Regions from separate parts of the Thiomonas sp. FB-Cd genome, predicted to be linked through region 1. Evidence: predicted binding sites of a transcription regulator. Region 1 holds the regulator's gene; each other region holds the start of a gene.

What was found. The regulator sigma-54, encoded in region 1, starts transcription at its own class of promoters, with help from an activator protein. The targets are predictions, from matches to a motif close to TGGCANGNAANCTGCTTT.
Region 2: pqqA (pyrroloquinoline quinone precursor peptide PqqA) is a predicted target of sigma-54. The motif match lies at 2,271-2,288, and genes of this name have one in related genera.
Region 3: CD04_RS0120755 (circularly permuted type 2 ATP-grasp protein) is a predicted target of sigma-54. The motif match lies at 2,274-2,291, and genes of this name have one in related genera.

Annotation. Positions count from the first base shown of each region.
Region 1 is NZ_JPOE01000005.1:1,320,589-1,324,726, reverse strand. It holds gene lptA (lipopolysaccharide transport periplasmic protein LptA) at 1-609, shown strand, start outside; gene lptB (LPS export ABC transporter ATP-binding protein) at 606-1,403, shown strand; gene CD04_RS0119900 (RNA polymerase factor sigma-54) at 1,417-2,883, shown strand; gene rfaE2 (D-glycero-beta-D-manno-heptose 1-phosphate adenylyltransferase) at 2,914-3,429, opposite strand; gene CD04_RS0119885 (chloride channel protein) at 3,612-4,138, shown strand, end outside.
Region 2 is NZ_JPOE01000002.1:391,772-395,909, reverse strand. It holds gene CD04_RS0101935 (N-acetylmuramoyl-L-alanine amidase) at 1-1,144, shown strand, start outside; gene CD04_RS0101930 (alpha/beta fold hydrolase) at 1,302-2,201, opposite strand; gene pqqA (pyrroloquinoline quinone precursor peptide PqqA) at 2,359-2,433, shown strand; gene pqqB (pyrroloquinoline quinone biosynthesis protein PqqB) at 2,502-3,419, shown strand; gene pqqC (pyrroloquinoline-quinone synthase PqqC) at 3,428-4,138, shown strand, end outside; gene pqqD (pyrroloquinoline quinone biosynthesis peptide chaperone PqqD) at 4,138-4,138, shown strand, end outside.
Region 3 is NZ_JPOE01000005.1:1,502,195-1,506,332, reverse strand. It holds gene CD04_RS0120760 (alpha-E domain-containing protein) at 1-808, opposite strand, end outside; gene CD04_RS0120755 (circularly permuted type 2 ATP-grasp protein) at 832-2,241, opposite strand; gene CD04_RS0120750 (DUF2126 domain-containing protein) at 2,508-4,138, shown strand, end outside.

The DNA of each region.
Region 1 (4,138 bases):
CTGCTGTTCTTGAGTCTGCTGGTGTGCGTGCCCGGCGGCGTGTGTGCTCAGGCGCTGGCGACTGACCAATCGCAGCCCGTGCACGTCGAAGCGGATGCGATGCAGTACAACGACGTGAAGCAGACCAGCGTGTTCACGGGAAACGTCGTGGTCACGAAGGGGTCGATGGTGATCCGCGCAGCCAAGGTCGAGGTGCGTCAGACGCCTGATGGCTACAGCGACGCCATCGCCTATGGAAGTCCGAGCAAGCTCGCCACCTACGAGCAGACCATGGATGCCCAGGCTGGCGAGCCCACACCGGCCATCCACGGCCAGGCCGTCACGATCGACTACAACGGCAAAACAGATGTCGTAACGTTCACCGGCCAAGCCATGCTTGACCGCTTGCTCAATGGCAAGCTGAGCGATCGTGCGCAGGGGCAAGTCATCACCTATAACGGTCTGACTGACGTCTTTGCCGTCGTCGGTGGCAAGGGCGGCGCCACACCGTCCAATCCGGATGGTCGTGTGCGGGTCATGCTCTCGCCGCGCCATGCGCAGGCCCCAGCGGGGTCCTCGCAGCCTGCGCCCGCGCTCAAGCTATCACCGAAGCTTGGACCCCAGCCATGAGCGCTGCCACATTGGAGCCGAGGGAGGCACTCGAGCAGACGCATGCTCAACCCGGGGGCCTATTGAGCGTGCGGCGCCTACAAAAGCGCTATGGGGGGCGCACCGTGGTGCGCGACGTGAGCTTGGACGTGCGCGGCGGCGAAGTGGTCGGCCTGTTAGGGCCTAACGGCGCCGGCAAGACGACGTCTTTTTACATGATCGTCGGGCTTGTGCGCGCCGATGGCGGCGAAATTCATCTCAACGGGCAAGACATTACGCACCAGCCGATGTACCGGCGCGCGCGCCTGGGATTGTCCTATCTGCCGCAAGAGGCGTCGATCTTCCGGGGTTTGACGGCGTCCGAGAACGTGCGTGCGGTCCTGGAGCTACAGCGCGACGCCACCGGCCGGGCGCTGAAAAAAGCCGAAATCGATGCCCGACTCGGGCAGCTGCTGCGTGAGTTGCATGTCGAGCATCTCGCCGAAAGTCCCGCCCCTGCGCTGTCCGGTGGCGAACGGCGGCGGGTTGAGATCGCGCGCGCACTGGCCACCAACCCGCAGTTCATCCTGCTCGACGAACCCTTCGCCGGCATCGACCCCATTGCCGTGATCGAGATCCAGCGCATTGTGCAGTTTCTCAAGTCGCGGGGCATCGGCGTGCTGATTACCGATCACAACGTACGCGAGGCCCTGGGAATCTGCGACCACGCCTGCATCATCAGTGAAGGCAGCGTCCTGGCGCTGGGCAAACCGGAGGAAATCGTCAACAACCCGGCCGTGCGGAAGGTCTACCTTGGCGAGAGCTTCCGCCTTTGAGCAGGGACCGGCCATGAAACAAACGCTCAATCTCCGCCTCTCGCAACATCTGGCGCTCACGCCCCAGTTGCAGCAATCGATCCGCCTCCTCCAGCTCTCCACCCTGGAGCTCCATCAGGAGGTCGAGCAGATGTTGGAAGCCAATCCGTTCCTTGAGCACGAGGAAGGTGACGCTGAATCCGAAACGCCGGCCGAAGCACTGGCTGCGGCCGATACGGTCGATCCACGCAAGGAATCCGCCGAAGAGACGCAAGAGCTCAAGCTCGACCAGGAAGACTGGCAATCTGGCGCCGAGCAGGGTGAGTGGGATGCAGCGCCAGGCGAGACTTGGCAGGGCAGCAGCGGCGAGGCTGACGACGACTTCGACCCCTTGGGCTTGGCCCATGTGAATATTGACCTGCGTGCGCATTTGCGCAGCCAGCTCGCTGGCCTGAGCCTGTCCTTGGCAGACCGTGGCGCGGCTGAAGCGATCATCGACTCGCTGGACGACGACGGCTATTTGCTGGAAGGTCCGGACCAGCTTGCCGCCGAACTCAATCCACAAGCCAGCGACGAGGACCGGGAGGCGCTCGCCGACGCACTGCGCATGGGACTCAAGCTCGTCCAGAGCTTCGACCCTGCCGGTGTGGGTGCCACCACGCTTGCGGAGTGCATGTGCCTGCAGCTTGGCCGCGAACCGCCGAGCCCACAGCGCGATCTGGCCAAGGCGCTGTGCGCCGGCGGACACCTGGAGCTGCTGTCCAAGCGCGACTGGAAGCGCTTGTCTCGTGCCCTGGAAGCGGACGAGGCGGCGTTGCGTGACGCGCAGCAGCTTATCGCGCGTCTGGATCCGCACCCAGGGGCGCGCTTCGCGCCTTCGACCGCGCAAGCCGTCACCCCCGATGTGATCGCCCGACGCGTGGGTCGCCGGTGGCGCGCAGTGCTCAACCCCGAGGTCATGCCCAAGCTGCGTATCAACAGCCTGTATGCCGAACTGCTGCGCCGCTCACGCGACGGCGCAGGCCTTTCGGGCCAGCTGCAGGAGGCACGCTGGTTCGTTCGCAATGTGCAGCAGCGCTTTGAAACCATCGAGCGTGTGGCGCAGGCGGTGATCGAGCGGCAACAGAACTTCTTTAGTCACGGCGAACTCGGCATGCGTCCGCTCGTCCTGCGTGAAATCGCGGATGAACTGGGGCTGCATGAATCCACCATCTCGCGCGTGACCACGCAGAAATACGTACTCACGCCCTATGGCACCTTCGAGCTGAAATATTTCTTCGGCTCGGGCTTGTCGACCGATACTGGCGGCAGTGCCTCGAGCACTGCGGTACGCGCCATCATTCGCAGCATGGTGCAGGAGGAAAACCCGACCGCGCCATTGTCGGACGGCGAGATCGCCGAGAGGCTGGCCGCTCAAGGCATTAGTGTGGCCCGACGCACCGTTGCCAAGTACCGCGAAGCGCTGCGCATACCACCCACGGCACAGCGCAAGAGCGCCTAGGCAGTTGGCCTAACCGCAGGCAAGAAGGGTTCAGTCGCGCGCGGCGCGGATGCGCTGCACGAGATTGGTTGTGGAGCGTCCTGCCACCAAGGGAATGGCCAGAGCCTTTCCGCCCCAGGTTCGCACCAGCGCCGTCTCAGCCAGGCTTTCAATGGCATAGTCGCCGCCCTTGACGTACACATCAGGGCGAACCTGCTCCAGAAGCGCAAGCGGAGTGCTTTCGTCGAATAGCGTAACCAGGCTCACGCTTTCCAGCGCCGCCAGCACGACGGCACGATCGTCTTGCGGGTTGAGCGGGCGCTCCGAGCCCTTATTCAGCGTGCGCACCGAGCCGTCGGAATTCAGGCCCACCATCAGGCTTGCCCCCAGAGCGCGCGCCTGCGCCAAATAGGTCACATGTCCACGGTGCAGGATGTCGAAGACCCCGTTGGTGAACACGAGCGGGCGCGGCAGGGCCGCCACGGCCCGAAGCAGCAGAGTCCTCGGGCAGACCTTCCGCAAGAAGGGGAGGTCCACGAGCGCATTGGAGAGTGGGTGACCGGACATGTTGCTCATTGTCGCAAAGCCGGAGCCGCACCCGGTTGCGCGCCTCATCAAAGCGGGACACGCCGGGCGCCGGCGCTCCCGTCATTCACCAATTTTCACGCTCTTCCGCCACGCGAACCGATACCATTTGCGCTTGCCAATTGCCTCGCCGCGATGGCCGCGCGAAACCTACCCGACACGCCATGTCTGAATCCACCTTCTCGGACCGCCTGCACGCACTGCTCGCCCAAATGCGCTTTGGGCTTGATCCGATGGTGCCCATGATGCTGATCGCTGCTGCCGTCGGGTTCGTCAGCTCGGTGGCGGTGGAGGGATTTCGCCAGACGATGTATGCGGTGATCCGGATTTACAGCACGCATGAGCATTTGGTGGCGGCGGCAGCGGGATTGCCGCTATGGAAGCGGGCGCTCATTCCACCGATCGCCGCCGTAATCGGTGGTCTTGTCATGTGGGCTGGACACCGCTGGATCAAGCGCCCGCGCGGCCCGGAGTACATGGAGGCAGTGCGTGTGGGCGATGGGCGGCTGCCACTGGTTCCCAACCTCGTGCGCACGGGTTCGTCGCTGGTGGCAGTGAGCGGAGGCATCACCATTGGCCGCGAAGGTACGATGATTCAGTTCGCCTCGGTGATCTCATCCATCATCGGGCGCGTTGGCCGCGCCGACGCGGCGCACCAACGGCTGATTGTGGCCTGCGGCGCAGCGGCGGG
Region 2 (4,138 bases), on a different contig from region 1:
CCAGTACACCCCTGACGTGGTGCGCATGGTGTTCGATCTCAAACAGGCGATCAAACCTCAGGTGTTCAGCCTTCTTCCCGTAGCGGCGTACGAAAATCGCATTGTGTTCGATCTTTACCCCGCGCACGGGGACCGTCTTCTCGCTTTCATGGACAGGCAGGCATCGCAGGCTGACACGGTTGGACCCAGCGATACGTCCGGGGCTGCCGTGAAGGCGACGCCGTTGACCGGGTCGGGTTCGGCGAGCACGCGAAACACCCTCGCAGACACGCCACGTGTCGTGGCGGAAAATCAACAGGACACCCTGAGCACCTGGCTAAACGCGCACCGCGACGAACTCGATCGCCCGACCCACAGAAGCCCGACCGTGGCCAGCGCCACAAGGTCAGATCCATCCAGCGACATACCGATGCGCCGCGACCGACGCAACTACCGCAGTGTGCTGCTGGCTATCGACCCTGGTCATGGCGGTGAAGACCCGGGGGCCACTGGCCCCAGCGGAGTCCACGAAAAGGACGTCGTCCTCCTAATCGGACATCACCTGCGTGAGTTGGCGATGAACACGCCGAACATGCGCGTGATGATGACTCGCGACAGCGACTTCTTTGTACCGCTGTGGATGCGCGTGGAAAAAGCGCAGCGCGTGAACGCCGACTTGTTTACGTCCATTCACGCCGACGGCTGGTTCACACCGGAAGCACGCGGCGCGTCTGTTTACTGCCTGTCGCAAGGCGGCGCGTCAAGCGTGGAGGCGCGGCTTATGGCACAGCGCGAGAATGCCTCGGATGCGATTGGCGGCATCGATATCAACTCGCGCGACTACCAGGTCGCCAAGGTGTTGCTGGACATGTCCACCACCGCGCAAATTGACGCAAGCATGAAAATGGCTGAACCTACGCTGGCAAAAATGGGCAGCCTGGTGCACCTGCATTCGCGTCAGGTCCAACAGGCAGGCTTTGTTGTCCTCAAGTCCCCCACGGTGCCGTCAATGCTTGTGGAGACCGCGTTCATCAGTAACCCGGAAGAGGAAGCCCGCTTGCAAACCCCGGATTATCGCAAGCAGGTGGCCCGTGCGATTTTTGAAGGCATCCGTGCATACCTCACCACCAATCCTCCGCTGGCCAGACGCCGAACCTTGGTGTGACCCCTGCGGCGATCGGTGATCGGAAGACCGCGCCTGTAGGCATTGGGCCATGCGCAAAACCCTCAGCAGCATAACCCGCCGTGAACGGCAAAAAGCGCATAGGCGCGGCATTGAGCAGGGCATGAGACCCGTGGCGCGTACGCTGCTGAAGGCCTCCTCAAAGCCCCAGACTTGAAGGCGCGCTTAGATCCCGGATCCGGTCAAGCGCGGTGCGTAGAGTCTGCGACATCAGTGGATCACCCTCCAAATGGCCCGCGGGAATCCAATGCACTTGAAGGGACGGCAACCCGCCGCGCACAGTGAAGACGTTTTTCGGCGGGCACACTGCATCAAAACGTCCGTGCACTGCCACAATAGGCCAGTCGACTTGCCTTAACCGACGAACGACGAGACCAAGGAGATGTGATCCAAGCCAGCAGCGATGCGCCAAGTAATGCGCTTGGACACGATACTTGAACACCAGCGCCCGCATCGCCTTCACGTGAAGTTGCCGCGCACGACAGCCCTTGCGGATAAGGAGCTGGCGTTCATAATTATTCCAGGCGACAGCAAGTTGTTGTTGTCGCACAAGTGTTCCTTTCTGGAACACTGTTGCACAACGCTGGAACAGTTTGCTCACCAAACCAGGGCCCGCCGCCCTGTTAAGCGCTCGCCACGCCTGCGGCGCTTTGGTGCGGCTCCAACCGAAGAATCGGTTGGTTTCTTGCGCGGACGTCAGATAGAGGCTGCGCAGGAGCAGACCGTCCACGCGGTCCGGATGCGCTGCGGCATACGCAAGTGCAAGTGCCGACCCCCACGAACCGCCATAGACAATCCACCGTGCGATGCCCAGCGCTTGCCGAACCGCTTCGATATCGCGAACCAAAAGCTGCGTGCAATTGCGCCGCACGCTCCCGCGCGGGCGGGACTGACCACTCGCCCTCTGGTCGATCCACACTGCCCGGTAGCGTGTCAAATCGAACAAGCTGGGACTAACCCTGCTTCCACTTCCCGGGCCACCATGGACAATAAGAACCGGTCTTCCGCGAGGATTGCCACCCAATGTGACGTGGAGCATATGACCGTCTCCAACGTCAATTCGCCTCGTGCGGGCCAAGGGGTCGCTAGGCAAACGTGGCATTCGGGTTGGCATCGAAGTTGCTTTGTGGCGAACGGGTATCGACAGATCGGCCGGTACCTATCCCGTTAATTTTTTGACTTTGAGGAGACATGCAATGAAATGGACCAAGCCCGCCTACACGGACATGCGCTTCGGTTTTGAAATCACAATGTATATCGCCAACCGTTAAACAAGGCGGGCGGCGGTCGTTGCGCCGCCCGGCAAGAGCCCATTGAGTCTGCACACCACCTTTAGCGCATGAAAATCCGCATCCTCGGGTCGGCAGCAGGAGGGGGCTTTCCGCAGTGGAACTGTAATTGTCCGAATTGTGACGGGTATCGTCGCGGCACGCTTCGCGTCAGCAAACGCACACAATCGTCGATCACTGTCAGCGCAAATGGCGAGGACTGGGCACTGATCAATGCCTCGCCTGACATTTTGCAGCAGATCCAATCTTTCGCTCCCTTGCAACCGGCGCGTGCGTTGCGTGATACCGGTATTCGCGCGGTGGTGCTGATTGACGCACAGATCGACCATACGACCGGGCTTTACATGCTGCGCGAGAGTACGCGTCCGCTTGACATCTGGTGCACACAACCTGTGCGCGAGGACCTGAGCATTGGAAACCCCATTTTTCGTCTCCTTGACCATTTTTGCGGCGTGCGCTGGCACGAATTGCCCTTGGACGGAACCAAAGTGGGCATTGACGGGCTCGATGACCTCGCGTTCCAAGCGCACGCGCTTAAAAGCAAGGCACCGCCCTATTCACCCCATCGACAGTCGCCCCAACCGGGAGACAACATTGGTCTGACGATCACGGACACGCGCCGCAAGCGCAGCGCGTTCTATGCCCCTGGACTTGCCGAGATTGAACCGCATGTCTGGCAAGCAATGTGCGATGCGCATTGCGTGATCGTTGACGGGACATTCTGGACGAACAACGAAATGGAATCGCTCGGCTTGGCGCCCAAACGCGCGTTGGAACTCGGCCATCTACCGCAATCCGGACCGGGCGGCATGATGGAGCATCTGGCGCGTTTGCCCGCCGCCACACGCAAGCTCCTTATTCACATCAACAACACCAATCCGATTCTCAACGAGGACAGCGCCGAGCGCGCACAACTGGGCGCGCGGCAGATCGAGGTCTGCCACGACGGGCTGGATATCGAACTCTGAAGCAAACAATGAACGATAGCGTCGAGACCCTTACGCCCTGGAGCCACGAGACATTTGAAGCGAGGCTCCGCGAAAGGGGCACGGCGTACCACATCCACCATCCGTTTAATGTCATGCTTAACGCGGGGCGCGCCTCGCAGGACCAGATCAAGGGCTGGGTCGCCAACCGCTACTACTACCAGATCTCGATACCGGTAAAGGACGCAGCCGTGCTCTCCAACTGCCCGGACCGCGAGGTGCGTCGGCAATGGATCCAGCGCATCCTCGACCATGATGGACATGGCGATGATCCGGGCGGGATTGAGGCATGGATCCGCCTGGGCTTGGCCGTTGGGCTGCGCCGGGAGGAAATCGAGGATCTGCGTCATGTCGTCCCGGGAAACCGCTTCGCTGTGGATGCCTACGTAAACTTCTGCCGCCAGCGCCCATGGCAGGAAGCGGTGTGCGCCTCGCTTACCGAGTTGTTCGCCCCGAAGATCCACAAGGAACGCCTAGCCAATTGGCCACAGCACTATCCCTGGATCGATTTGGCAGGACTGCAATACTTTCGCAATCGCACCACACAGGCCCGGCGAGACGTCGAACAGGGCCTGTCGATCACGTTGAACTATTTCAATACGTGGCAGATGCAGCAACGTGCACTGCAAATCCTTCAATTCAAACTCGACGTGCTGTGGCAAATGAATGATGCCATGGCGCTCAAATATGGGGTGACCGCG
Region 3 (4,138 bases), 180 kb from region 1:
TGCCAACCAGACGCGAGGTGGGCTCGGAGGGGTTGACCTGAAGCGATGCGAGAGCCTTTTGCGCCTCAATCAGACAGTAGGACGCAGAGCGTGGGAAATCCGGTCGACGCAGCAGCATGTCGGTCACACCCTTGCGGTTGGGCTCGCCGTGCAGGCGCCTCAGTGGCATGAGCGCAGAGGCCGATTCCAGCATCGCGACGCGATGAAACGCGGCATGTGGGCTGTCGGGGCCATCCCGTACAAGGGAAAACTCAGGATCGGCCTGGGTCGTCCACATGCGCACCGAGCCGTCGGCACGCTCGAGGAAAGTGCCCAGGCGCAAAAAATGCCAAGGCTCGCTGCGCAGCATGGTGGCGAACGTGACACCCCGAAAGGCATCGGAGAATGCCATGATTTCGCTGATCACGTGCCCCAATCCGCCGTTGACCAGATGCTGGCGCTTGAGGCTGCGCATTTTGCTCAGCATGAGCTGCACGGGCGCCACTACCTCGGCGGGCACCACCGAGCGCTGGTTGCGCGCCGCGTCTCGCGCAAGTTGCACGCAAGCCAGGACCGAGGACGGATTCTCGCGGTCGAGGACGCAGCGCCACAGCATCTCGGCCGGCTTCATGTCCTCGCCGGCCATGCCCGGGGGAATGGATCCCGTGGCCAGCAATGGCAGCGCCCACACGGTATGTCCCGCCTGGGCGCCTCGCGAGCCCGGCAGCGCGGCCAGCCGTCGGGACAGGTCCAGAAGCCGGGCCATGGATTCAGCGCGCTCCACGGCGCGTCCCATCCAGAATAAATCGGAGGCAGTGCGGCAAAGCATAGGGGGCTCCTTGTACCGAACGCTCATTCCTGCAGCACCCAGGTATCCTTGGTGCCACCGCCCTGGCTGCTGTTGACCACCAGGGATCCCTGCGCCAGAGCCACGCGTGTCAGTCCGCCGGGAACCATGCGGATGCTCGTGCCTTGCAGCACGTAGGGGCGCAGATCAACGTGACGCGGCGCCACGCCTTCGTCCACCAGCGTCGGGCAGGTCGACAGCGCCAGGGTTGGCTGGGCGATGTACTTTTCGGGGTGGGCGCGGATCCGCTCGGCGAACGCTTCGCGCTCCTTCTTGCTGGCCTTGGGACCAATGAGCATGCCATAGCCGCCGGCGCCTTGAGCCTCCTTGACGACAAGTTCATGCAGATTGGCCAGTACATGGCCGCACTGCTTGGTGTCACCCAGGGTAAAGGTCGGAACATTGGGAAGGATGGCATCTTCGCTCAGGTAGTAGCGAATCATGGCTGGCACATGGGGGTACACGGACTTATCGTCGGCCACGCCCGTGCCAACCGCGTTGGCCAAGGTGACGTGCTTTGCGCGGATCACGTCAAACAGGCCGGGCACGCCCAGCATGGAATCCGGGCGGAAAGCGCGGGGATCGAGGAAATCGTCATCGATGCGCCGGTAGATCACGTCCACGCGCTGGGGGCCGCGAATCGTCTTCATGTAAAGAAAGCCCTCGTCCACGAAAAGATCCTGCCCCTCTACCAGCTCGGCACCAATGCTCTGTGCCAGGAAGGCGTGCTCGAAATATGCGCTGTTGAACGGTCCCGGCGTGAGCACAACCACTGTGGGGTCGTCCGTGTGACTGGGTGCCAGTTCGCGCAACGTCAGGTCGAGAAGCTCCGGGTAATGGCCGATGGGCGCAACACGATGCAACTCGAACAGATCAGGAGCCAGCCAGGAGAGGATGCGGCGATTTTCGAGCATGTAGCTCACCCCGGAGGGCACGCGCAGGTTGTCCTCCAAGACGAAAAACTCCTGCTCGGCGGTACGGACCAGATCAATCCCGCAGATCGCGCCATACACGCCGCGCGGCACCTTGACCCCTTGCATTCCGGCGCGATATTGCGAGTTGTCCAGAATGCCCTGGGCCGGAATCACCTTGTCTTTGATGATGCGCTGCGGCCCATAGATGTCGGCCAGGAAGAGGTTCAGGGCTTGAACCCGCTGCGCCAGGCCCCGCTGAAGATGGACCCATTCGGCAGCCGTGATGATGCGCGGCAGGATGTCAAAGGGAATCGCGCGCTCGGTACCGCCACCTTCGCCGTAAACGGCGAAGGTGATGCCCTCGCGGTAAAACGCCAGCCGTGCCTCTTCCTGCTTGGCCGCGAGCGCTGGCATGCCAGTTTCGCGCATCCATGTGGTCAGACGCGCCCAGGCTGGCCGGCTCTCGCTGCCAAAGCCCTCGCACTCGGAATAGGCCTGCATGTCGCTTCTCTCGGAACGGTTCGGTCCCTTTCACAGCAAGCCGCATGCCAGAAATCATCCTCAACACCGCACGCCGATGGGGCGCAAATCCAAGCGCGGGGCAAGTCATGCCGCCGACGCACCACAACCGGGCGCATGCGCACCAAATCGGCACACCAATGCCAGCCAACGCCCCATTCGCAAAGCGTGCCGCATCCGGCAAGGCATCCAGACCTTTGGCACGAGGGTTGCTGGATAAAGCGCACGACTGTCCACTTGGGTTTGCCATGACCATCCGCGTTGCGCTTCACCACCAAACCCGCTACAGGTTTGACCGCCCGGTGAAACTTGCTCCACACGAGGTGCGATTGCGTCCTGCTACACACAATCGCACGCCGATCCTCAGCTACTCCCTGACGGCCAAACCGGCCCGGCATTTCATCAACTGGCAGCAGGATGCCTACGGCAATTTCGTCGCCCGTCTGACTTTTCCCGAGCCTACGCGCGAACTTGAAGTGACGGTGGATCTGGTGGCCGACATGACGGTCATCAATCCCTTCGATTTTTTCGTCGAACCGTGGGCCGAGCCATTTCCCTTCACCTATCCGCAGGAATTGCGCACCGAGCTCGCGCCATTTATGGAGTGCGACCCCGTGGGGCCGCGACAGCAGGCGTGGCTGGATGCATTTCGGGCGGACTTACCCACGCACATCACAACCACCGATCTCCTGGTTCGCGCCAACCAAGCCGTGCAGCACGCGGTGTCCTACCTCATTCGCATGGAGCCCGGGATTCAAAGCTGCGAAGCCACACTGAGTAACGCTTCGGGCTCATGCCGCGACAGCGCCTGGCTGCTCGTGCAGATCCTGCGCAACCTGGGCCTTGCCGCACGTTTTGTCTCGGGCTATCTGATTCAGCTGACGGCCGACGTCAAGCCGCTGGATGGACCTGCCGGGCCTGGCGCCGACTTCACAGACTTGCACGCTTGGTGCGAGGCTTATGTGCCCGGAGCCGGCTGGATCGGACTGGACGCCACATCCGGCCTGTTCGCCGGAGAAGGTCATATCCCGTTGGCGGCAAGCGCCCAACCGTCCTCGGCTGCGCCCATTATTGGGAAGACCGACCCCTGCGAAAGTCGCCTCGACTTCACCATGACGGTGCAGCGGGTGTTCGAGGACCCCCGCGTCACCCTTCCCTATACCGAAGCCCAATGGCAATCGATCCGCACCCTGGGGCGCCGCATCGACGCGGATCTGCGCGCGGGCGACGTTCGACTGACGCAAGGCGGCGAACCCACTTTCGTTTCCGCGCTGGACATGCAGGGGGCACAATGGAACACCGCCGCACTCGGCCCCGACAAGGAGCGCATGGCCGGTGCCCTGCTGCGCCGCCTGTCAACGCAATTCACCAGCGGCGCGCTGTTGCACTTTGGCCAAGGCAAGTGGTACCCAGGCGAGGCGTTGCCGCGCTGGGCCATGACGGCGTACTGGCGCACCGACGGCAAGCCCGTGTGGCGGGACGCGCAATGGCTTGCGGGACCGGCCGCAGCCGGCGCCAAGGCGCTCGATCCCAGCGCTGCGGCACAGTTCGGCAAGCGCCTGTGTGAAGTGCTGGGGCTCAATGGCGGCTACCTGATGCCCGCTTTCGAGGACGCCTTGCACGCAGCTCAGGCTGAAAGCCGCCTTCCCGAAAACGTCCAGGAACTGATCGCCGCAAGCGGCGATGCCGACTCCCGCGCCAAGCTCGTCGCCCGGTTGGCGCATGGCCTGAATGCGGTTGTGGGCTATGTGCTTCCACTCAAGGCAGAAGCGGACGGCCACTGGCATTCCAGCCGCTGGCCGCTACGCGGCGAACGCCTCACGCTGGTGCCAGGCGACTCACCACTGGGCTACCGTCTGCCGTTGGCGAGCTTGCCGTG